DNA from 3 places in the Allobosea sp. 29B genome. Region 1 is predicted to be linked to each of the others. Evidence: riboswitches for the same ligand, from Rfam matches in the RefSeq annotation. Region 1 holds a riboswitch; each other region holds the start of a gene.

Region 1 (7,697 bases):
GTCGCGCGGCGGCCGGCCGCGAGGGCGAGGATCGCCACGAGCAGCGGCGCGAAGGACAGCATCAACACCATGTTCCAGCCGAAGGCGGAGAGCAGGCCTCCAGAGAGGAAGGAGCCGATCGCCATCGTGCCGAACACCGCGAAATCGTTGAAGGACTGCACGCGGGCCTTCTCTTCCGGGCGGTGGCATTCCAGCACCATGGCCGAGGCGCCGACGAAGCCGAAATTCCAGCCCAGGCCGAGCAGGATCAGCGACGCCCAGAAATGCGTGACGTCGATACCGAACAAGCCGACTGCCGAAGCGGCGCCGGTCAGGATGAGACCGGCAGCGACGACCTTCGCCGCGCCGAAGCGCGTGATCAGGCGCCCGGTCCAGAAGCTCGGCGCGTACATGGCGACGACATGCCATTGCAGCCCGAGATTGGCCGATTCCTGCGAGAGCCCGCACAGCTTCATCGCCAGCGGCGCCGCCGTCATCAGGAAGTTCATCAAGAGATAGGAGACGACCCCGCAGATCACCGCGAGGATGAAGCGGGGCTGGCGCACGATCACACCGAGGGGACGGCCGCCGCCACCCTGTTCCGCCGCGGTCGGCATCGGCAGCTTGACGCCAAGCAGGATGAACGCGGAGAGCGCCGCGACCACCGCCTGGCCGATATAGGTGGCGGCGAAGAGATAGGGCGGCCACAGGTTCATCGTAAGCGTCACCAGTTGCGCGCCGATGACCCCTGCGAAGACGCCGCCCGCCATCACCGCCGAGAGGGCGCGCGGGCGTCGCTCCGGCGCGGCGCAATCGGTCGCCGCAAAGCGGAAGGACAGGACGACGGCGGCATAGACGCCGGCGCAGAAGGTGGCGAGGCAGAACAGCCAGAACGAGGCGGCGAGCATGGCGAGGCTCGCCAGCACACCGGCGATGACGCCGCTGCCGGTGCCCAGCATGAACACCCTGCCGCGGCCGTGACGCTGCGCGATGGCGCCGGCCGGCAGCGTGCAGAGCGCCATGCCGACGACGAAGATCGAGATCGGCAATGTCGCGAGGGCCTTGCTGGGCGCAAGCATGTCGCCGACGATCGCGCCCGTGGCGAAGACGACGGTGGCATTGGCGCCGGCGAGCGCCTGGCAGATCGCCAGCCGCAGGACATTGCTGCGCTCCTGCCGCAGCGCGCTTGCCGCCTCGTCGCCCGGAAGAGTGGATATCGTGGTCATGCGGCGATCGCAGTTCTGCAGAGGGACAGGCGCTACGAGCGGCGAAGCAGCGGCCCGGGCTCGACATCTGCGCGCGCGGACCGGTTGCGGCGGGCGCATCGGCCCTCGCTACCCATCCCCCTCGCCTAGCAGAAAGCTATCTGACGTGCTTTCGATGCTTTGCCAAAAAATGTAGAATACCAGACAAAGCAGGGAGTGCCATGAGCTGGTCGACCATCACCACCCCGCCGGATGCCCTGCCGCCACGACCGATGACGATGCGGGCGCAATCAATTCCGCCCCGGCACCATTTCCTGGAGCACGCCCATGACTGGCATCAGCTGGTCTATGCGATCGACGGCGTGCTGACCGTCTCCACGGTCGGGCAGACCTTCATCACCTCGCCGGATCAGGCGGCCTGGCTGCCGAGAGGCGTGCCGCATCGCGTCGGATCGCTGCTCGGCGCGGAGTTCAGGAGCCTCTGGATCGCGACCGAGGCCGGGAGCGGGCTGCCGCTCGCCCCGACGGTCCTGGCAGTGTCGCCGCTGCTCAAGGCCCTGATCGTCGAGGCGGCAGCGATCGAAGGCCAGAGCGACGCAGACGGCTATGGCAGCCGGGTGGTGACCCTGATCCTCGACCAGTTGCGCCGCGCCCCGACCTTGCCGACAGCTTTGCCCTGGCCGCGCGACAACCGCCTCGCCGCGCTCTGCGAGGCACTTTATCTCGATCCGGCCGACGACCGCAGCGCCGATGACTGGGCCCGGGAACTCGGCCTGTCCAGTCGAACCCTGACACGCCGGTTCGAGGCCGAGATCGGCGCGCCGTTGCGCTCATGGAAGCGCCGCCTGCGTCTGTTCCGGGCGATCGAGCTGCTCAGCGGCGGGATGTCGGTCACGCAGACCGCGATGGAACTGGGCTACAGCTCAGCCTCGGCCTTCATCTTCGCGTTCAAGGCCGAAATGGGTGAGAGCCCGCATGCCTATGGCCGCCAGGCCGAGCGCTAGCCTGGTGCTCGAGGCCGCTCACGGCGAGCGTCAGCCCTTATTCGCCGTCAGCACGAACATCGGCACGTCGCCGGGATAGGGCGAGGCCGGAAACAGATGCTGCCAGCTCCGCGCCGGGCCGAAGCCGGCCTCGCTCAGCATCGCCCGGGCATCGTCCTCCGTCAGCCCGTCATGACGCGGCAGGCTGTTGGCGAGCGTCTCGGGATAGGTCGAGCGGTATTGCGGGGCGATCGACCAGAGCCCGTCCGAGACGAGCACGAGCCCGCCCGGGCGCAGGACGAGGTTAGCCTTGCGCAGCGCCGCCATCGGATCGGGCAAGGTCCAGAGCACATTGCGCAGGGTCACGATGTCGGCCGAGCCCGGGGCGAACGAAGCCTCCTCGATCAGCGCCTGTTCGAAGGTGACGTCGAGCCCGGAGGTCTCGGCCGCCTGCCGGGCCACGGCGAGCATGCCCGCGGAGCCGTCGCAGGCCCGCACGCGATGCCCCAGCGATGCAGCGATCAGCGCGCAGGCGCCGGTCCCGGTGCCGACGTCGACGACGTCCCTCGCCTCCTCCGCTTCGAAGGCGGCAGCGAGAACATCACGCCAGAGCGAAGCCTGCGCGACATGCGAGGCGACACCGTCGAAGGCCGGCGCGCGCCGGGTCCAGTAGTCGGAAACCTGGGTCTGCGCCTCGGCCGGCTTCATGACTGCCTCCGTTCCGGTTCGATCAGATACTCGATGTGCCGGCGTCCCGACGCGCCCTGACGGATCGAGACCGCAACGCCGAAAATGCGCTGGATCGTCTCTGCGGTCAGGACCTCGTCCGGCGTCCCTGCGGCTTGCAAGCGCCCTTCGTGCAGCAACGCGATCTCGTCGCAGAACATCGCCGCGAGGTTGAGATCGTGCAGCGCCATGATGCAGGTGATGCCGAGGCGTCGGACCAAGCCGAGGATCGAGAGCTGGTGCTGGATGTCGAGATGGTTGGTCGGCTCGTCCAGGATCAGCTCGCTCGGCTCCTGTGCCAGCGCGCGAGCGATATGGACCCGCTGGCGCTCGCCGCCCGACAGCGTATGCCAGAACTGGTCGTGCCGTTCGGTGAGCCCGACCCGCGCCAGCGCCTCGTTCACTGCCACCTCGTCGGCGCCGTTCCAGGATGCCAGCGCGGCGCGATGCGGCGTGCGGCCGAGCCGGACGACATCGCAGACGGAAAGCTGGATCTCGGTGGTCGCCTGCTGCTCGACGAAGGCGAGACGGCGGGCGAGCTCGCGCCGTGGCACGGCAGCGATATCGCGCTCGTCGAGCGTGACGACGCCGCTCGCGACATTGCGCAAGCGGCAGAGCAACCGCAACAGGCTCGACTTGCCCGAGCCGTTCGGGCCGATCAGCCCGAGCACCCGGCCAGGCGCCGCCTGCAGCGTCACCCCGTCGACGATCATCCGGCCGGCAGCGCCCCAGCGCACCTCACGCATCGCGAGCGTCATGCCGGCCGCCTCGCACGATAGAGGATGAGGGCAAAGACCGGCGCGCCGAACAGCGCTGTCACTACCCCGATCGGCAGGATTTGCTGCGGAATCAGCACGCGCGAGAGGATGTCGGCGAGGATCATGAAGATCGCGCCGACGACGAGGCAGGCCGGCAGCAATCGCGCGTGGCCGGAGCCGACGAGGAAGCGGGCGGCATGGGGAATGATCAAACCGACGAAGCCGACCGTGCCGACGATCGAGACCATCACCGCGGTCATCACAGCGGTGGTGGCGAAGAGCACGACCTTCACCCTTGTGACGGCGACGCCGAGCGAGGCGGCGGCATCGACGCCGAAGGCGAAGGCATCGAGCACCTTGGCGTGCAGCATGCAGATGCCGAAGCCGATGAAGGCGACCGGCGCGGCGATCCAGAGATCCGGCCAGCGCACGCCGCCGAAATTCCCCAAGAGCCAGAACATCACACCGCGCGCCTGCTCGGCGCTGGCCATTGTCGTGACGATCGTCGCAGTCGCGGCATTGAAGAGCTGCGAGGTCGCGACGCCGGCAAGGATGACGCGATCGCTCGCCCCGCCCGCCCCCGTCGCCAGCAGCGCGACCACGGCGAGCGCGGCGCAGGAACCGATGAAGGCCCCGGCCGAGACGCTCAGCGCCGTGCCGCCAATGCCGACGCCGAGGATCAGCACCGCGACGGCGCCGGTCGAGGCGCCGGCGGAAATGCCGAGGACATAGGGCTCCGCCAGCGGGTTGCGTAGCAGCGCCTGCAGGATCGCGCCCGAGAGCGCCAGCGCGCCGCCGCACAGGCCAGCCATCAGCGCCCGGCTCAGCCGGTAATCGAAGATCACGCCCTGCTGGATCGCACTGACCGGAAAGTCGAGGCTGAACAGCCCGTTGCCGAGCGCCCGCAGCGCTGTGTCGAACGGAATGCGCATCTCGCCGATCGTCACCGCCAGCGCCACCGAGACGGTGAGCGCGACGAGTGAGGCCAACGCGATGGCGATCCGCGCCGGCCAGTTCGGGCCGTGGGCAGCGTGGCTCAAGGAGCGAGGCCGAAGCCGGCGATCGCCTTGGCGAGCGTCTCGATGCCGTCGACCGTGTCGAGCCCGGCGCGGGTCGCGCCGACGTCGAGGATGACGACGCGCTGGTTCTTCACCGCATCGAGCTTGCTGGCGACGGGATCGGTCTTGAGGAAATCGAGCTTCTTCTCGATGTCATCGGCCGGGAAGCGGCGGCGATCCATCTTCACCGTGACGATCACAGCAGGGTTGGCGCCGGCGATGCTCTCCCAGCCGACCAGCGGCCATTCCTCATTGGTGGCGATGATGTTGCGGGCGCCGAGCTTCGACAGGATGTAGGCGGGCACGCCGTTCTTGCCGGCCATGAAGCCGTCGCCCTTGATATCCCGGCTGGAGAACCAGACTACGACCGGCACGTCCTTGGCCTTGACGTTCGCCACGGCCTGGACCGCCTTGTCTTCACGAGCCTTGAGCTCGGCAATGAGCGCATCGGCCTGGTCGGAGACGTCGAAAATCTGCCCGAACTCGCGGATGTTGCGATAGACCAGCTCCATCGTGAACATCTGGGTGCGTACGCCGTCGCCGGCGCCGGAATTGTCCTTGCCGACGCAATCGGTCGGCGAGACATAGGTCGGGACCTTGACCTTGGCGAACTGATCGCGCTTGCCGACGATGCCGTTGGGCCCGACATGCCATTCAAACATCGCGGTGACGAGATCGGGCTCCTGGGCGAGCACCGCCTCGAAGCTCGGATCGTTGTCGGCGAGACGCTTCACCTTGGCATTCACCGCCTCATAGGGCTTGGCGACCGGCGAGAACCAGACCGCGGTGCCGACGACACGGTCGCCGAGGCCAAGCGCATAGAGGATCTCGGTCTGGGTCTGGCCGATCGCGACGACGCGCTTGGGCGGTGCATTGAAAGTCACGCTCTCCCGGCAATTCTCGAGGGTCAGCGGATATTGCGTCGGCGCCGCCAAGGCGGCACCCGCGAACAGAGTGCCGAGGAGCGCTGCAACCGGTCCTTGCAGCAGGCGGGCGAGATGGCGGGTAGCCGGCACGGGACAAGCCTTTAATGTAACAATGTTGCATTTCTGATAGAAGGGTCGGCGCGCAGCCGTCAAGCTCTGCGCGACGGCGCGGACGGTGTTCGTGAACATGGGTCTCATCGCTCCCCGAGATGGCAGGCGGGGAACTGCGCGGGGGCGTGGATGGATGGAGGGCATCGCCGCCATCGACACACAGCTCCGGAACACCCCGTCCGAAAGACGTCTTCGACGACCGGGGCAGGTCTCCTGGCTCGCGGGTCGATGCCGGTTCCGCCCGGCCTTCCCGGCGCGATCAGCGCCAGTGGACGATGGACGGAGAGCTCGCCGCTTACAGTTGCGGGGGCAGCCTCGGCTTTGGCGGAATACGCCTCACCGAATTCCCTCTTAGCTCCGGGAGCAACCCGGAGAACCTCGATCGCGGTCACCCTATAAGGCCGTGCCGCAGGGTCAAGCCTGCCAACCGATGGCTCAGGCGAGCCAGGCGGGCAGCCGCGCGGGAGCGATACCCGTCAGCGCAGCCTCGATGCAGTCGTCGAGCGTCCCCAGCCTGACGGCGCAGCCGGAGAGCCCCGGCCCGTAATGGGCGTATTTGCCGGAGTTGGTCAGCACCACCTTCGCCTGCTCCGGGAAGACCGGGCGGGTGATCGAGCACCAGCAGAGATCGGGAATGACCGCGACGCCGCTCTGCGCAAGCCTGGCCATCGTGCCATCGACTTCAGCCGCGGCGACGACCTCCCGCCCGGCCGTGATGATGACGGCGAGCGCAGCCGCGACAGAGCGGCCATCGAGGCGCTCCGCGACGGCCCGGCATTCGTCCAGCGAGGCATGCGGGCTGCCAATGGCGACGAGATCGACGTCCGCGGGCCCCTCGTTCAGCTTGCGCCAGCCCGCGGCAAGATGCTCGCGCGTGATGACGACTTCGTCCTCGGGGGCGCCGCCGAGGCTGTCCGCTTCCGGCGTGATCCCCTCGATATGGAGCATTGCCGCCGCCGAGGTCGTGCCGAAGGCGGCGCAGAGCGCCTTTAGATCGTCCCGTGTCGGTTGCGTCTTCGCCAGGCCCTTGATCAACGGGATCAGGTCGGGCGAGGCCAGGCCAGCAAGGTAGCCGATCAGGGGCCAGGCTGCGCTGTCCGCATCCTCCGGCAATTCGACCCGGACCGTCCGGCGCGCCCGGCGTCCCTCGTCGAGAAAAGCGCCAGCGAGCGGGGCGCGGCCGGTGACGGCGATGCAGAAATCGAGGAAGTCCGGGTGCTTGGCGGTGCGGGCGCCGAGCACGGAGTTGGCGAAGATCACCGCATTCGATTCGGACCAGCCGATCGGCTCGCCGAAGCCCGGCGGCTCAGGCAGTGCATAAGGCGCGCAGGTGAAGCTCGCCTGGCAGCCCATGCGGACATAAGTCTCGGCAAGGCGCGACGCCGGCTCGCCGAATTCGGGCGCGACGCCCTGGCGGCGCCAGTTCGCATGGTCGACCGAGATCGCGTTCATCGTCGTCGGGATGCGGACGCGCGCGCCCAGTTCCTCCATCTTCTCGGCGAAGACCAGATTGGCCGGGCCCGCATAGATGCAGCCATCGACATGGGCGCGCGTCACATCGAGGAGCCCAGTCGCTCCTTGCTGGCTCGCCATGGCGACGAGGATGCGCATGGCCTGCTGGGCAGCGATCCCGTCCTTGCCGTCGAGCATGCAGCGATCAGCGGGAGACAACAGCAGCCCCGCATCCGCCGCCGCAGCGAGAGGGATGCGCACCCGCCCGCCATCGGCCGAAACGCCATCCGGCGCGATCACCGCATGCCGCGCCGAGGAGAGGATGGCGAAAGCCTCTTCGGCGAGGCGGATGACCGGGATGCGGCGCCCGAACATCTCGGAAGCGACGATTGCGCCGAGCGTCAGCGTGTCCTCGGCGCCGGCAAAGATCAGCGCGGCGGGACTCTTGCCGGAGAGAGCCAGCTCCAGCAGCACGCCGGAGCCCGAACAGGAGCCCCGG
Region 2 (7,697 bases), 1.9 Mb from region 1:
GAGGCTGAAGCCGACGATCGCGCCGAGGATGGCGCGCGGCAGGCGCAGTTCGACGAGTACCAGCGCCGGCAGGCTCTGCCGGCCGGCGAGCCAGTCGCTAAGCGCGGCGAAGAGGTCGAGCCGGGCATAACCGACGGCGAGCGACAGCGCGGCCATGACGAGCGCCGCGGCGGCCAGGAGGGCGACGAGCCGCCAATAGGACATCCGGTCGGATGCGGAGGAGGGCATGGCCGTAACGCTCATGGGCTTTTTCCGGCTGGCGTCGGCGCGGTCGCGTCGAGCAGCAATTCGATCGCGTCGATCACCGCCGGACCGGCGCAGGTCCAGAGCTTCGACGGCAAGGCGACGAGCTTCAGCCGGTCGCCGAGTCGGGCGAGGACGGGGTGATGCAGGATCTCATGGGCTAGCGAGGGCGGGCCGTTCGGCGTGGTGTTGAGGATCAGGATATCGGCCTTGCCGAGCGCGACGGTCTCGAGCGCGATCTGGCCGTAATTGTCGATGCCGAGCTCGGCGGCGAGGTTGGTCAGCCCCGCTGCCGTCAGGATCTCGTCAACGAGCGAGCCGCGCCCGGTGGTGAAGCCGTTCGGACGCAGCACGATCGCACGCGGATGCGCCGGGCGAGGGCGGTCCGCCAGCGCGGCGAGGCGCTTGTCGATCTCCGCGATCAGGGCTTCGCCGTTCTGCTGCTCGCCGAGCAGCCTCGCCATATCGCGGATCTGGGCGCGCATCTCGGCGAGGTTACCCGGCACGCCGAACTCGCGGACCGGCACGCCGACGCGCTTCAGCAGCGCGACGGTCGAGCGCGTCGTATAGGCGCCGGCGACGACGAGGTCGGGCTTTTGCGCCAGTACTTCCTCGACCAGACCGTGATTGGCCGGGATCGTCAGGGCGCGCGGAGCCATGTTAGCGTTGCGCGGGTCCTGCGACAGCCAGGTCACCGAGGCGACGTGCTTCGGTGACGCCAGCCGCAGCACCAGCTCGTCGGTGCACATGTTGAGCGAGACGATGCGCTTCGGCTTCCCTGGCGCATCGTCCGCATGGGTGGGGCCGCCGAACGCCGCCAGCCAGAGGCCGAGCGCGAGGGCAGCCAGTCGCCTCACAGGCTCACCCTGATCCCGCCGAAGGCGCTGAGGCCCGGCACCAGGAAGCCGACAGGGTTCTCGTAGCGCTTGTCGAACAGGTTATCGACGCGGCCGAACACGGTGAGTCTCTCGTCGACCTTGTAGTCTGCGGCGAGGTTGATGATCGCGGCGCCTGGCGCTCGCATCCTGGAGATCGAGAAGTCGCGGTTCCCGTCCATGCGAGCGCCGACATAGACCAGCGTCGCCGACAGCGTCAGCTTCTCGATCGGCATCCAGCTCGCAGTGACGCTCGCTTTGTGGCGCGGCCGGCGCAGCAGCTCCTGGCGCGCAGTCTCGTCCTTGGCGAGGGTGAAGGTATAGTCGGCCCGGACCTTGAACTGCGGCGTCAGTTCGAGCGCCGCAAAGGCCTCGACGCCCTTGGTCGTGGCGCGGCCGATGTTCGTATAGGAGGTGCGCGTGGCGTTGGTCAGGATCAGGTTGTCGATGTCGTTGTGGAACCAGGTCGCGCCGAAATTGACTTGCCCGTTCAGCAGCGGCTGCTCGAAGCCGACATCCCAGCCGCGGCTTTCCTCTGGCTTCAGATCGGGGTTGCCGTAGAAGTTGAAGGCCGGGCGTGAATCGCTGAAGCGCTCGCTCAGCGTCGGCGCCTTGAAGCCGGTGCCGTAGCTCGCCTTCAGCTTGGTGTCGGTGCCTGGCACGATGAAGACCGGTGCGATGCGATAGGTGGTGTGGCCGCCGAACTTGTCGTCGTCATCGTAGCGGATATTGGCGACGGTGAAGAAGCGGTCGGTCCAGTTCGACTGCAATTCGACGAAGGCGCCTCTATTGCCGTTCGAAACGGTCTTGGCGGAGGTGTCGAAGCGCTCGTTCTCATATTGCAGGCCCATCACCAGCGTCTGGCTCTGGGTGAGCTTCAGGTCGCCGCGCCAGTCGTATTTGGTGCGTTCGCCGAGGTTCTCGGTCGGCAGGCCGAGGATGCCTGCCGCGTTGGCTGTGCGGTTCGAGCGGTCCTGATTGCTGTAGGAGACGCCGAAGCGGTTGACGAAACGGCCCTCGAAGGGATCCCAGACGATCTCGCCGCGGGTGAAGGCCTGGCGGTAGTTCTGGCTCGAGCGGAAGCTGTTCGGCAGGCTCGGAAAGCCGGAATCGCCGGTGAACAGCAATTGCCCGTCGATATAGCGGCCGACCCAGTTGACGCTCAGCGTGTCGGTCAGCCTGGCGCCGAGGCGGGCGGAATAGCTCCAGTTGTCGTAGGAGCTCGGGTTACGCCGGCGGCCGGCGGGAACCAAGTTCGGCGGCGTCACCGGGGTCGAATCCGAGCGGAAATGGCTGACGTTGAAGGCGTAGTCGAAGCGGTCATTGCCGCCGCTCAGCCCGACGCTCTGGTTGAAGGTGCCGTAGGAGCCCGCCTCGACCGAGCCCGTCACCTTGGGCGGGCCCTCGCCGCGCTTGCTGGTGATCGAGATGACGCCGCCGAGCGCGTTGGCGCCATAGAGGCCGCTCTGCGGGCCGCGCAGCACCTCGATCCGCTCGATGTCGGTGGTGAGCATCTGGCCGAAATCGAAGGAACGGTTCGGCGTCGAGGGGTCGTTCACCTCTATGCCGTCGATCAGCACCTTGACGTGGTTCGAGTTGGTGCCGCGCATGAAGACCGAGGTCAGCCCGCCCGGGCCGCCAGTCTGGACGAGGTTGAGGCCGGGCACGGCGGCGAGCGCCTGCGGCAAGGTACGGCGCTGCTGGCGCTCGATCTCCTTGGCGGTGACGACGGTGACAGAGCTGGCGATCTCCCTGGCCGGGGTCGGAACGCCGGTCGGGCTGATGACGATCTCGTCGAGCGCGATCGGCTTCTCGCCCGATTGCGCCAGTGCAGAGAGCGATATCAACATGGTCGAGGCGGCGAGCAGGGAGAGGGCAAGGGGCGAATGCCCGCTCTTGGCGGGCTTTGGCAAACGGAACACGGGAAACCTCGGCGGTAACGTCAGTGGCACGTCACCGCGAACGAGATGTCCCCACCCACTCCCGAAACCGGGCGCGCGCAGTTCTACCACCCATCAGCGCACCCCGGCCGATGTGTTCGCGTGTGACCACGGCTGACGGCAGGTCTCCTGGCTCGCGGGTCGCTGCCCTTCGCCGCCTTCCCAGGGCCGAGGTCCCAGTGGCGTATGGCGAAAGGCTCGCCGCTTACAGTTGCGGGGGCAGCCGCAGCATGAGATGGCCGAGCCATCCGCACTGCGTTCCCTTTTGATCCCGTGAGGGAACCGTCGCGTTCACGAGTAGGGCGGAAATGCGGCAGCGTCAATTCGCCCGTTCACCCTCGCGAGCGGCTATTCCGCGGCCTTGAGCGAGCGCTTGCGTGCGGTCCTGGCGGGCTCCGCCGGCGCCTCCGCATAGGGCGCCAGGATCGCCATGATGTCGCGCCCGCGCGGCTTGGCTTCCGCCACCAGAGCGCGCTCCGCCACCGAATCGAGATGGTGGTGCATCAGGCTCGTGACTTTTCCGACGTCGCCGCTTGCGAGCGCGTCGATCAGCAGGCGGTGCTCGTTGATGCCGCATTCCGAGGAATGCGGCCGGCTGTAGAGCGACAGGATCAGGCAGCAGCGATAGGCGAGCTCACTGACATAGCGGATCAGGATCGGGCTCTCCGTCATCTCAGCGAGCAGGATGTGGAACTCGGTCGCGAGCCGGATCGATATCGCGTCCGGGCCGCCACGCGCCGCATCCTCCGAGTCGACATGGGCGCGCAGGGCCGCAAGCTGCGCCTTGCTCAGCCGGCCGGCGAGCTGGCGCACGACGAGGCGCTCCAGCTCGATGCGGATGTCGAAGGTGTCGCGCGCCTCCTGCCAGCTCGGTGTTGCCACCACGGCAGTGCGGTTGCGGCGTAGTTCGACCAGACCTTCGGCGGCGAGCTGGGCAAGCGCATGGCGTGCCAGGGTACGGCTGACGCCGAAGCGTTCGCCGAGCGCGTCCTCAGGCAAGGCCGCCCCGGGTTCGAGCGCGCGCTCGATGATCGCGCGGCGTAGCGCCCGGCAGATCATCCCAGCCTTGTCCGATGCGCCGTTTCCGGCCTCTTCCCGCGCCATCGCCGACACCAATGGTTGAAGATCGTTTCGTCTTAGCGCCTGGAGCTTGCAGTTCGCAATGCGGCGTGGGGCGCAGGCGGAACCGGGTGGTCCGTCCCACGTTCTTAAGGCGACCCAATAGGGGGCCGGGGGGCTTCGCGCATGGCAACGACACCGGCTCCGAGCCGAAGAGCGGTCCAGCCGGAGGTGGGTGGCATCGGCGCGGGCGATCTGGGTGGCGCCGACATCGTCAAGGTGGCGGCGACGCTCGTCTCGGCGGCAGTGATCATCGCAGCGCTCTATTACGGCCAGGACATCCTGATCCCGCTCGCCTTCGCCTTCCTGATCGGTTTCGCGCTCAATCCCCCGGTGATGTGGCTGCGGCGGCGCGGCGTGCCGAAGCTGGTCGCGATCGCGGCAGTGATGACGGTGGTGCTGGTGCTGCTGGCCGGGCTCTTCCTCGTGCTCGGCACGCAGCTGCGTTCGCTCGGCGAGCAACTGCCGAGCTATCAGTCGACGATCCATAACAAGCTCAACGATCTCAAGGCGCAGTTCAGGGCGCCGGGGATGCTCGATGGTGCGCTGAACGCGATCGCCTCCCTCCAGAAGGAAGTGGAGTCAGTGCAGGGCGCCGGGGCACAGCGCGTCGAGATCGTGCCGGCGCCGGGCACGCAATTGCAGGTGGCTCTGGTCTGGCTCGGGCGGGCACTCGAGCCGCTGGCGACGGCCGGCATCATTCTCGTCTTCGTGGTGCTGGCGCTGCTCGACCGGACCGACCTGCGCGACCGGTTGTTGCGCATCCTCGGCGGTAACCTGCACCGCTCGACCGATGCGATCGAGGATGCCGGCAGGCGGATCAGCCGCTACCTTCTGATGCAGCTCGTGGTGAACACCACCTTTGCCATCCCACTGGCGCTCGGCCTGTGGCTGATCGGCGTGCCCGGCGCTTTGCTCTGGGGCGTGGTCGCGGCTGTCTTGCGCTTCGTGCCTTATGTCGGCGCGCTGATTTCCGCGGTCTTCCCGCTGGCGCTCGCCTTCGCGGTCGACCCCGGCTGGCACATGGTGCTGTGGACATTGGCGCTGATCGCGGGGCTTGAGCTCATCAGCAACAACATCGTCGAACCTATGCTGTATGGCACCAGCACCGGGCTCTCGGCGATCTCGCTGATCGCCGCCGCGACGTTCTGGACCGCGCTCTGGGGCCCGGTCGGCCTGATCCTGTCGACGCCGCTGACGGTCTGCCTGCTGGTCCTCGGCAAGACGCTGCCGCAATTGCAGTTTCTCGACACGCTGCTCGGCTCGGTGCCGGTGCTCAGTCCGACCGAACGCATCTACCAGCGCCTGCTAGCGGGCGATGTCGACGAAGCCATCGAGATCGCCGAAAGCGAGATCGAGACGCTCTCCGTGGTGCCCTTCTATGACACCGTCGGCGTCGCGGTGCTGCGCCTCGCCAGCGACGATTATGGTCGCCAGGCGACTGCGGCGCACCGGCTGCGCATCGCGGAGGGAATGGAGGCGCTGCTGGAGGAGCTGCGCGAGGAGCACCCGGTCGCGGCTGCGGAGGGCTTGCCTCCGAAGGTGGTCTGCATCGGCGGCAAATGGGAGATCGACGGGATCGCCGCGCAGATGCTGGCCCATGCGCTCGACCTCGAAGGCGTCCCCGCGCAGGTGCGCAGGATCGCTCATGTCACGACGGGCTCGGTCGCCAGGCTCGATCTCGACGGGGTGCCGATCGTCTGCCTCAACTATTTCAGCGGCGAGCCCGACAACGCCGCCCGGCAGTTCTGCCGGCGCCTGCGGCAGCGCTGGCCGGAGCTGACGGTCATCGTGGTTCTCTGGACGGTGCCGCCCGAGAGGCTGGCGGGCGAGGCGAGCAAGGAGATCGGTGCCGACGAGATCGCCGCCTCGATCCAGGAGACGATCGGCCGGGTCCAGCGCCTGTTGCCCGAGACGGCGAGCGAACCGGCTGTGGTAGCGATGCCGGCCGACGATGCCGAGCGCTTGGCGGCGCTCCACGGTACGGGCTTCCTCGACGAGGCGCTGCGTGACGATCTCGATGCGATCGCCAAGCGCGCGGCCGATGCCTTCGATGTCGACGTGGCGATGATCTCGGCGATCGATGCCGAGCAGGAGATCGTCATCGGCGGCAGCAAGGAACTATCTGGTTTCGGCCGGGACGCGGCCGGGCGGCCGATCCTGCCACGCCGGGCGGCGATCTGCGAGCATGTCGTGGCCAGTGGCGAGACGCTGGTCGTCTCCGATACCGAGCGCGATGCGCGTTTTACAGACAATCCCGTCGCCAAGACCTGGGGCCTGCGCTTCTATGCCGGGGCGCCGCTGCGCTCCTCCGCCGGCCATGTGCTGGGAGCGCTCTGCATCCTCGATGCGGAAGCGCGCAATCTCGATCCGCGCGAGCGCGAGCTGCTGGAGAAGCTCGCGGCCGATGTCGTCGAGACGATCAGCCGGACCAGTGCCGACGGCTCGCGACAGCCGCCGGCCGAGGCGGAATCCGAAGCGAGCGCAACGGTCGGCCAGCCGGTGCCGGAGTAAGATCGGATGGCCAGCCATCGCAAGGACGGTTCGACGCTGGCCCCGGAGGCGGGCTTGCGCATAATGGCCTATCCGCCCTTGCGCACAGGTCTTCGCGATGGATGCCGAGCTTTCTCCTTCAGTCCGGAAACCCTGCTCCCGTGACTGGACCGACCGTGCCATCGCTGCGCTCGAAGCCGACCAGCACCGCTCGGCTGACACTCATCTCTTCAAGCTCGACTGCCCGGCGCTTGCAGGCATCGACATCTATCTCAAGGATGAATCGACCCATCCGACCGGGAGCCTGAAGCACCGGCTGGCGCGCTCGCTCTTCCTCTATGCGCTGTGCAATGGCCATATCCGCCAGGACACGCCGGTGATCGAGGCCTCATCCGGCTCGACGGCGGTGTCTGAGGCCTATTTCGCCCGGATGATCGGCGTGCCCTTCTATGCGGTGATGCCGCGCTCGACCTCGGCCGAGAAGGTCGCCGCCATCGAGCACCATGGCGGCACCTGCCATTTCATCGACGACGGACGCACGCTCTATGCGCAGGCCGAGGCGCTCGCCCACCAGCTCGGCGGCCACTACATGGACCAGTTCACCTATGCCGAACGGGCGACCGACTGGCGTGGCAACAACAACATCGCCGAATCGATCTTCCAGCAGATGGGCAAGGAGCCCCATCCTGTGCCGGCCTGGATGGTGATGAGCGCCGGCACGGGCGGCACCTCGGCGACGCTCGGGCGCTATCTGCGCTACAAGCGCCATGCCACCCGGCTCTGCGTCGCCGATGTCGAGCACTCGGCCTTCTTCGACGGCTATCGCACCGCCGATGCCGATTGCTGCTGCGAGCGGCCGTCGCTGATCGAAGGCATCGGGCGGCCGCGGGTCGAGCCCTCCTTCGTCTGCGGGGTGATCGATCGTATGGTGCGGGTGCCGGATGCCGCTTCGATCGCGGCGATGAACGTGCTCTCGCGCCGGCTCGGTCGCCGCGTCGGCGGCTCGACCGGGACCAATTTCTTCGCC
Region 3 (7,697 bases), 2.3 Mb from region 1:
GCAAATTGGCCATCACCTCCGCGACGCTGCGGCTGAGCAGCACGATCACGGGAATGCCAAGCCGGCGCATCGGCTCGATCAGCAGGTGCATCGCCTGGCGCGAGGGCGTGACGATCAGCAGCTCCGGCCGTTGCGCGACGATGGCATCGACCGAGAAGCCGAGCCGTCCGCCGACCTGAGGCCGGTCGAGGACCTCCGGCGGATAGCGCGTATAGGCCTCGATGCCGACGACCCGGTCAGACAGGCCGAGCGCCGCGACGAGCTCGGTGTTCGAGGCGAAGATCGGCACGATCCGCTGCGGCGCGCGAGTGATCTCCACCACCCGCCCGAGCGCGTCGGTCAGCCGAACGGGTTCGGCGGCCCCCGCAGAGCAGATCGCGGGAATCAGTGCCAGGATCAGGCCGAGCCGGCGCAGGCGCGTCATCAGACGATCAGAACCTGGCCTGCAGGCCGGCCTGGACCTCAAGCCCCGGCATCGATGTTCCGTAGCCGCCATTGGCGAAGCGGGAGTCGAGCTTGTAGGGCCTCTTGTCGAGGCCGATGAAGATCGGGTGCTCGTTCTTGTTGAAGAGGTTGTTGACCAGCGCGAACAGCTTCACGCCCTTGGCTATCTCGACCTCGCCACGCACGTTCCAGACCCAGAACGGGCTCTTGCGGTGGATCCAGTCGCGGTTCGGCTCCGCGGTGGCGACGAGATTCTCCTCGGTGTTGTACCATATCGGCCCGTAGAGCGTGCCCGAGACCTGCACCGACCACGGATACTGCACGCCGCTCTGGCCGAGGCGCGTGCCGATCGCCGCCTGGTACTGGTACATGCGCTCCGGCTTGCGGCTGTTGGCGGTGACGGCGGCGCCCTTGTCCTCCATGCCGAAGTTCCAGGCGCCGTTGCCGAACACGGACCAGCGCCAGGGCGTGTCGCTATATCCCGCCAACTTCAGGATATCGGCATCGGTCTGCAGTTCGACGCCGCGCACGACGACATCGCCGGAGTTGTTCGCATAATCGGAGGTGTTGGCCACGCCCGGCCGGGCGCGCGTGATGATGCGATCGGAAATGACGTTCTGGAAGATCGCCAGATCCAGCCGCCAGCCTTCTCCGGCATAGGCGGCTCCGGCCTCGACCTGCTCGCTCGTTTCCGGCTTCAGCGACGGATTGCCGAAGATGCGCCCGCCGCCCAGCGTGTTGAAGTCCGCTGCGAGCTCCGTCGCGGTCGGCGCCCGGAACCCGGTCGCGTAGCCGACGCGGAAGGTCAGCCGGTCAGTCGCCTTGAAGGTCACGCCGGTCGAATAGGTCGTCGCCTGATAGTCGACCTCGCGCGGGCGCTGGCCGGCGAGGTTCGGCGTGTATTCGAAGCTGGTCGTGCCGAAAGTCCGGCGCACACCGGCGCGCAATGTGACGCGGTCGTCGAAGAGCTTCTGCGAATCCTCGACATAGAGTGCGTTGACGGTCTCGGACTGGTTGTTGTCCTGCGGCGAGACCGGCGTCAGCGGATTGCCGGGAACGCCAATGCGGTCACGGGTCAAGCGCAGGGTGCTGCGCTCCCAATCCCAGCCGGCGAGCAGGTCGTTGCCAGCCCAGAGCGTCATGCTCGGCTGGAAGCGCGTGCCGATGACATTCAGCTCACGCCGGTTGTAATCGGCCGCCGTGCCGGCCGCCGGCAAGCCGGTGCCGCCACGGATGACCGGCGAGGCCCAGCGGAAATTGTCGACATCCTGCACGGCATAGCCCTGCAGCATCCAGCGATACTGTCCGCCGGGGAGCTGTCCCCGATAGGTGACGTCGAAGGAGTTGTTGTAGCGATCCTCCTGGCTGATCGTGTTGGCGCCGGAGCCGCGGAAACCGACATCGTAGATGCCGTCGGTCCGCAGCGTCGTCTCGATGCGGTGGTCCGGATTAATCTGCAGGCCGAGCGCGCCGGCAACGCCGAGACGCTTCCAGCCGGTGTTCTCCATCTTCGAGCCGCCGCGGCCGGACCGGTAGTCGTCGCGGGTGCCGCCGGAGATGCCGGCGTAGTAGTCGATGCTGTCATAGAGCCCGCCGGTCTGGGCCTTGCCCTGCAGGAGCCCCCAGGAGCCGCCGGCTCCCTCGATCATCGTGCCTGGCGCGGTGCGGCCGGTCTTCAGGATGATGTTGATCACGCCGCCGATGTTCTGGCTGCCATAGACGACCGAGGACGGGCCGCGGATGATCTCGATGCGCTCGACATCGGCCGTCGACAGCTTGGACAGGTTTGCCGTGCCGGCGCGCCGGCCGTTCATCAGCACCAGCACCTGGCTGCGGAAGTCCTTGCCTTGCCCGTCGGTGGCACCGCCGCGGATGTTGATCGAGGTCTGCCCGGGCGTCCACTGGCTGAAGAAGCCCACGGCATTCTCGGCCAGCAGGTCGGTGAGCGACTGCGCATGGGTGCGCTCGATCTGCGCGGCGTCGATGACCTGGACAGTGCCGGGAATGCTGCTGCGCGGTTCGGGGCGTCCCGTCGCCGTCACGACGAGCTCATCGAGCTTGATCTCGGTCTGGGCGAGGGCAGGGGCACTCGCCGTCAGGCAGGTCACGGCAAGCAGGCAGGCCTTGCGGGAAGTCGGGCGGGTCATGACAGGTTCCAGACGAGGATGGCCGAGCGGCGATGGCAGGAGAGGCGAAAGCCGGCCGGCGTCGGCACAGCTTGCTTGTGGAGGTGTTCGAAGAGCTGAGGCCGGCGCGGATCGCCAGGCGTCCAGCCCAGACGGTCGGCCTGGAACGCCGCGAAGGCGGCAAGGTCCGGCAGCACCAGCGAGAAGGTCCAGTCCGTCGCATCGGACCGGTCGGGCAGGTCGGAGCCGAGCCGCGGCAGCACCAGATCGATGCCCGGCGTCTCGTCCTCGCCATGCCAGTCGTGCGGCAGGCAGGCGGCGAGGATCAGCCCCTTCGGAGTCGCCTGCGCCGGCACGACCCAGACGATCTGCCGGCGCGCCCAGCGGCGGCAGCACGCGAGGAAGGCGAGTGGATCGTGGAAATAACCTGGCATCGTCGCCGCGAGGACCGTGTCGGCGGGCTCGCAGATAATGCGCTCATCATCCCAGCTGAGCGGGATGATCTGGGGCCGCTCGGCTCGGAGCGCGAGACGCCCCTGCATCACCGGTGACGGCTCGATCGCGGTCCAGGCCGCGCCTTCGCCGCGTATGGCCGCGCCGAGCTGGCCGCCGCCTGCGCCGACATCGACGAGATCGGCGATCCCCGGAGCCAGCTGTCGGATCAGCGGCGCCACGCGCGACGCATAGTCGGAGGTATCGATCGCACTGGCATAGAGCGCGAGAGGATCGAGCGAACTGGCATTCGCCCGAGTGGAGAGAGGAAGAGCAGCAGGCATGCCTATGCCTATGAATGATATGTTATATCATTACAATATATCTTGTCGGCCACAAGCGTCGCCGGCTTCGCCTGGCGCCAATGGCGGCAGCGCAGTCCCAGGTGCATGGTCATCGTCGTCAGCCCCTCGCTGTGCGGAACAGGGCTGCTCGGAAGCGCGGCAGATACGGCAGCAATCGCGGCCGGACATGCTGCGATCCGCCGGACACCCCGCCCGCGCGACATCAATACGCCGTCGGGGCAGGTCTCCTGGCTCGCGGATCAGCGCCTTCGACCGTCTTCCCAGCGCTTGGCGCCAGTGACGTTAGGGTCGAAAACTCACCGCTTACAGTTGCGGGGGCAGCTCCGGATTGGGCGATCGATGCCGCACCGGATTCCCTCTTAGCTTCGGATCACTCCGAAGACCTCGACGCGCGTCAACCTATATGGCGGGATTGTGGCGTCAACCCGCTACGTCGGCATCGCCGCGCAGGCTGTGGATGGCGCTGACGATCGCATCGAGCCGTCGGCGCGGATGGTATAGCCGGAGACGCCGACGATCCGCTCCTGCTCGCCATGGAGATAGAGCGTCTCGACCGTTTCCTCGGTCAGGCAGACGATGCGTCGCGGAGGAAAGCAGCTGGTCACGGCCTCTTGTCCTGCATGACGGCTTCAGGCTTTGCGGGCTCGCAAGAACTGCTTCTTGCCGGTCGGTTCATAGGCGAGATCCGCCACCGGGCAGCCGCCGAGGATGTGCTCTGCGATGATCCGGTCGACCGCGGCCTCATCGACCCCGCCATAATTGGTGCCTTCGGGCCAGACCTGCACGACCGGCGCCAGATTGCATGGGCCGAGGCAGCTCGTCTTGGCGCTCATGCAGCCATCGCCGGAGGTCCGCAGGGACAGGCGATCCTGCTCGTTGCGGAGGTGGCCCCAGATCACCTCGGCTCCCGCGACATTGCAGGGGCCGCCCATGCAGGCCAGCACGCGCCGCTTCTGTGCCGGCACGAGCGAGCCTTCCGGAGAAACCTTGGCGGAGCCGAGAGAAAGCTCGGTCCGCTCGGCCGCAAGCGCCAAGTCGAGCAGCGAGATGAGGCTCGTTTCGTTCGGCAGCAAGGTCGCGATCTCGATGGCGGGCCAGGGCCGTTCGTCGCGCGAGCGCCAACGGGTCAAAGTGCGCGTGAGCCAGGCCTGGAAATTCGGCTCGGCCGGGATCAGCATGGGCAGGATGACCAGCCGGTCGCAGCCGGCGGCGACCAGCTTGTCGAGCGCGTGCCGCAGCGATGGCGAGCCCTGCTCGGAAAAGGCGAACAGGGCTTCATGCACGCCGGGGCGCGGCGCGAGCGCAGCGCGCAACCGTTCCATCTCCTTGAGCGGCGGCGCGGTGATCGCCGAGCGCGCGAGCAACAGCACCGTGGCCGGCGCGGGCGGCGACATATCGTCAGCTTGGCTCACCTGCCTCACTCCCAGCTCAGCGCGCCGCCATTCTGATATTCAATGACGCGGGTCTCGAAGAAGTTCTTCTCCTTCTTCAGGTCCATCGCCTCGCTCATCCAGGGGAACGGGTTCTCGGTCTCGGCGAAGACGGGAGTGAGCCCGAGCTGGCCGCAGCGGCGGTTGGCGATGAAGTGCATGTACTGCTCGCAGAGCGCCGCATTGAGGCCGAGGAAACCTCTCGGCATCGTATCCCGGCCATAGGCGGCTTCGAGCTCGGCCGCATCGCGGATCATGCCGCGGACCTCGTCCTGGAAGGCCTTGGTCCAGAGATGCGGGTTCTCGATCTTGATCTGGTTGATCACGTCGATGCCGAAGTTCAGGTGGATGCTCTCGTCGCGCAGGATGTACTGGTACTGCTCGGCGATCCCCACCATCTTGTTGCGCCGGCCGAGCGAGAGGATCTGCGCGAAACCGGTGTAGAACCACATGCCCTCGAAGATCACGTAGAAGGTGATCAGGTCGCGCAGCAGCGCCTGGTCGTTGTCGGGCGTCCCGGTCTGGAAGTCGGGGTCCTCGATGTTCTGCGTGTGCTTCAGCGCCCAGGCCGCCTTGTCGGTGATCGAGGGCACCTCACGATACATGTTGAACAGCTCGCCCTCGTCGAGACCGAGGCTCTCGACGATGTACTGGAAGGTGTGGGTATGGATCGCCTCCTCGAAGGCCTGTCGCAGCAGATACTGCCGGCATTCCGGGTTGGTGAGATGACGGTAGATCGCCAGCACGATGTTGTTGGCGACGAGGCTCTCGGACGCGGCGAAGAAGCCGAGATTGCGCTTGAGCATGCGCCGCTCGTCCTCGGTCAGCCCGTCCTTCGACTTCCACAGCGCGATATCGGCCTGCATCGAGACCTCGGTCGGCATCCAGTGGTTGTTGCAGCCGGCAAGGTATTTCTCCCAGGCCCATTTATACTTCAGGGGCAAGAGCTGGTTCACGTCGGCACGGCAGTTGATCATCCGCTTCTCGTCGACGCTGACGCGCCCGCCACTGCGGTCTATCTCGCCAAGGCCGGTGGCTTCGGGAGCGGGGGCGGTCAGGATGGCGGGGTTGGCGGCGGGCACCGGCTTGGTGTCGGACCAGTCGAGCATGTGATGTTCCGTTCTGAAATTGAAGGGCGTCATGCTCGGGCCTGACCCGAGCATCTCTCGCCAAAGGAGGTGCCAACGTCTCGTCTTGCCGGAGATTCTCGGGTCTGCGCTTCGCTTCACCCAAGAATGACGTGGGAGGTGGAATGACGGCGGTTGTTACTGGCAGGCTTCGCAGGTCGGATCGTCGATCGAGCAGGCGTTAGGCACGGCCATGCCGTTCTCGAGCGGGATATCGACGATGATCGGAGCGGCCGTCTTGGCAGCCACCGGCACCGTCGCCGAGACAGCGTTGAGCTTGCCGTCGGTGCCCTTGAGCGTCGATTTCTCGACATGGGTCGCCGAGAGCGCGCGCAGGTAATAGGTCGTCTTCAGACCGAGTCGCCAGGCCAGCCGATAGGCCTCGTCGAGCTTCCGGCCGGAGGGCTGCGCCATGTAGAGGTTGAGCGACTGGCCCTGATCGATCCATTTCTGCCGGCGCGCGGCGGCGCGGATAAGCCACTCGGTCGGGATCTCGAACGAGGTCGCATAGAGTGCCTTGAGATCGGCAGGCACGCGGTCGATCTGGCTGACCTTGCCGTCATAATATTTCAGGTCCGAGACCATCACCTCGTCCCAGAGTTCGCGCGCCTTCAGGTCGTGGACCAGTCCGGCGTTCACCACGGTGAAGTCGCCCGACATGTTCGCCTTGACGTAGAGCTGGCTATAGGACGGCTCGATCGACTGCGAGACGCCGACGATGTTCGAGATCGTCGCAGTCGGCGCGATCGCCATCGTGTTCGAGTTGCGCATGCCGGTGGTCTTCACCCGCTGGCGCAGGCTCTCCCAATCCAGCGTCGAGGAACGATCAAGCTCGACATCGCCGTCGCGGGCATCCGAGAGAATGTCGAGCGAGTCGATCGGCAGGATGCCCTTCGACCAGAGCGAGCCCTCGAAGCTCGGATAGCGGCCGCGCTCGGCGGCGAGGTCGACCGAGGCCGAGATCGCGTGGAAGCTGATCGCCTCCATCGAGGTATCGGCGAAGGCGACCGCGTCCTCGGACGCAGCCGGCAGGCGCAGCGTCTGCAGCGCGTCCTGGAAGCCCATGAGGCCGAGGCCGACCGGGCGGTGGCGCAGGTTCGAGCGGCGCGCCTCGGGGATCGTGTAGAAATTGATGTCGACGACATTGTCGAGCATCCGCATCGCAGTCGTCACCGTGCGCTTAAGCCGCGCCTGGTCGAGCCCCTCCCCGCTGACATGCGCCGCCAGGTTGACCGAGCCGAGATTGCAGACCGCGACCTCGTCGGCCGAGGTGTTGAGCGTGATCTCGGTGCAGAGGTTCGAGGAGTGCACCACGCCGGCATGCTGCTGCGGCGAGCGCAGATTGCAGGCGTCCTTGAAGGTGATCCAGGGATGGCCGGTCTCGAACAGCATGGTCAGCATGCGCCGCCAGAGATCGACCGCCTTCACCCGCTTGAAGACCTTGATCTGGCCGGCGGCGGCCTTCGCCTCATAGGCCTCGTAGGCGGCCTTGAACGGCTTGCCATAGAGGTCATGCAGGTCGGGAACCTCGTCCGGCGAGAACAGCGTCCAGTCGGCGCCAGCCTCGACGCGTTGCATGAACAGGTCGGGAATCCAGTTCGCCGTGTTCATGTCGTGGGTACGGCGGCGGTCGTCCCCGGTGTTCTTGCGGAGGTCGAGGAACTCCTCGATGTCGACATGCCAGGTCTCGAGATAGGCGCAGACCGCGCCCTTGCGCTTGCCGCCCTGGTTGACCGCGATGGCGGTGTCGTTGGCGACCTTCAGGAACGGCAC

The links. Region 1 has a riboswitch for cobalamin ahead of GV161_RS15860 (ABC transporter substrate-binding protein). Riboswitches for the same ligand answer to the same signal wherever they lie in the genome.
Region 2: linked by a shared signal. The riboswitch ahead of GV161_RS06805 (TonB-dependent receptor) and the one ahead of GV161_RS15860 (ABC transporter substrate-binding protein) in region 1 are both predicted to bind cobalamin.
Region 3: linked by a shared signal. The riboswitch ahead of GV161_RS04645 (class I SAM-dependent methyltransferase) and the one ahead of GV161_RS15860 (ABC transporter substrate-binding protein) in region 1 are both predicted to bind cobalamin.

What each region holds. Positions count from the first base shown of each region.
Region 1 is NZ_LR733817.1:3,257,843-3,265,539, reverse strand. It holds gene GV161_RS15885 (MFS transporter) at 1-1,205, opposite strand, end outside; gene GV161_RS15880 (helix-turn-helix transcriptional regulator) at 1,406-2,188, shown strand; gene GV161_RS15875 (class I SAM-dependent methyltransferase) at 2,219-2,875, opposite strand; gene GV161_RS15870 (ABC transporter ATP-binding protein) at 2,872-3,651, opposite strand; gene GV161_RS15865 (iron ABC transporter permease) at 3,648-4,691, opposite strand; gene GV161_RS15860 (ABC transporter substrate-binding protein) at 4,688-5,725, opposite strand; cobalamin riboswitch at 5,932-6,142, opposite strand; gene GV161_RS15855 (aconitase family protein) at 6,182-7,697, opposite strand, start outside.
Region 2 is NZ_LR733817.1:1,376,545-1,384,241, reverse strand. It holds gene GV161_RS06815 (iron ABC transporter permease) at 1-204, opposite strand, end outside; gene GV161_RS06810 (ABC transporter substrate-binding protein) at 240-1,100, opposite strand; gene GV161_RS06805 (TonB-dependent receptor) at 1,097-3,040, opposite strand; cobalamin riboswitch at 3,160-3,360, opposite strand; gene GV161_RS06800 (GntR family transcriptional regulator) at 3,407-4,162, opposite strand; gene GV161_RS06795 (AI-2E family transporter) at 4,304-6,691, shown strand; gene GV161_RS06790 (PLP-dependent cysteine synthase family protein) at 6,789-7,697, shown strand, end outside.
Region 3 is NZ_LR733817.1:962,994-970,690, forward strand. It holds gene GV161_RS04635 (ABC transporter substrate-binding protein) at 1-424, opposite strand, end outside; gene GV161_RS04640 (TonB-dependent receptor) at 432-2,591, opposite strand; gene GV161_RS04645 (class I SAM-dependent methyltransferase) at 2,588-3,346, opposite strand; cobalamin riboswitch at 3,567-3,769, opposite strand; partial or broken gene GV161_RS04650 (cobalamin-binding protein) at 3,856-3,972, opposite strand; gene GV161_RS04655 ((2Fe-2S) ferredoxin domain-containing protein) at 3,997-4,779, opposite strand; gene GV161_RS04660 (ribonucleotide-diphosphate reductase subunit beta) at 4,785-5,906, opposite strand; gene GV161_RS04665 (ribonucleoside-diphosphate reductase subunit alpha) at 6,063-7,697, opposite strand, start outside.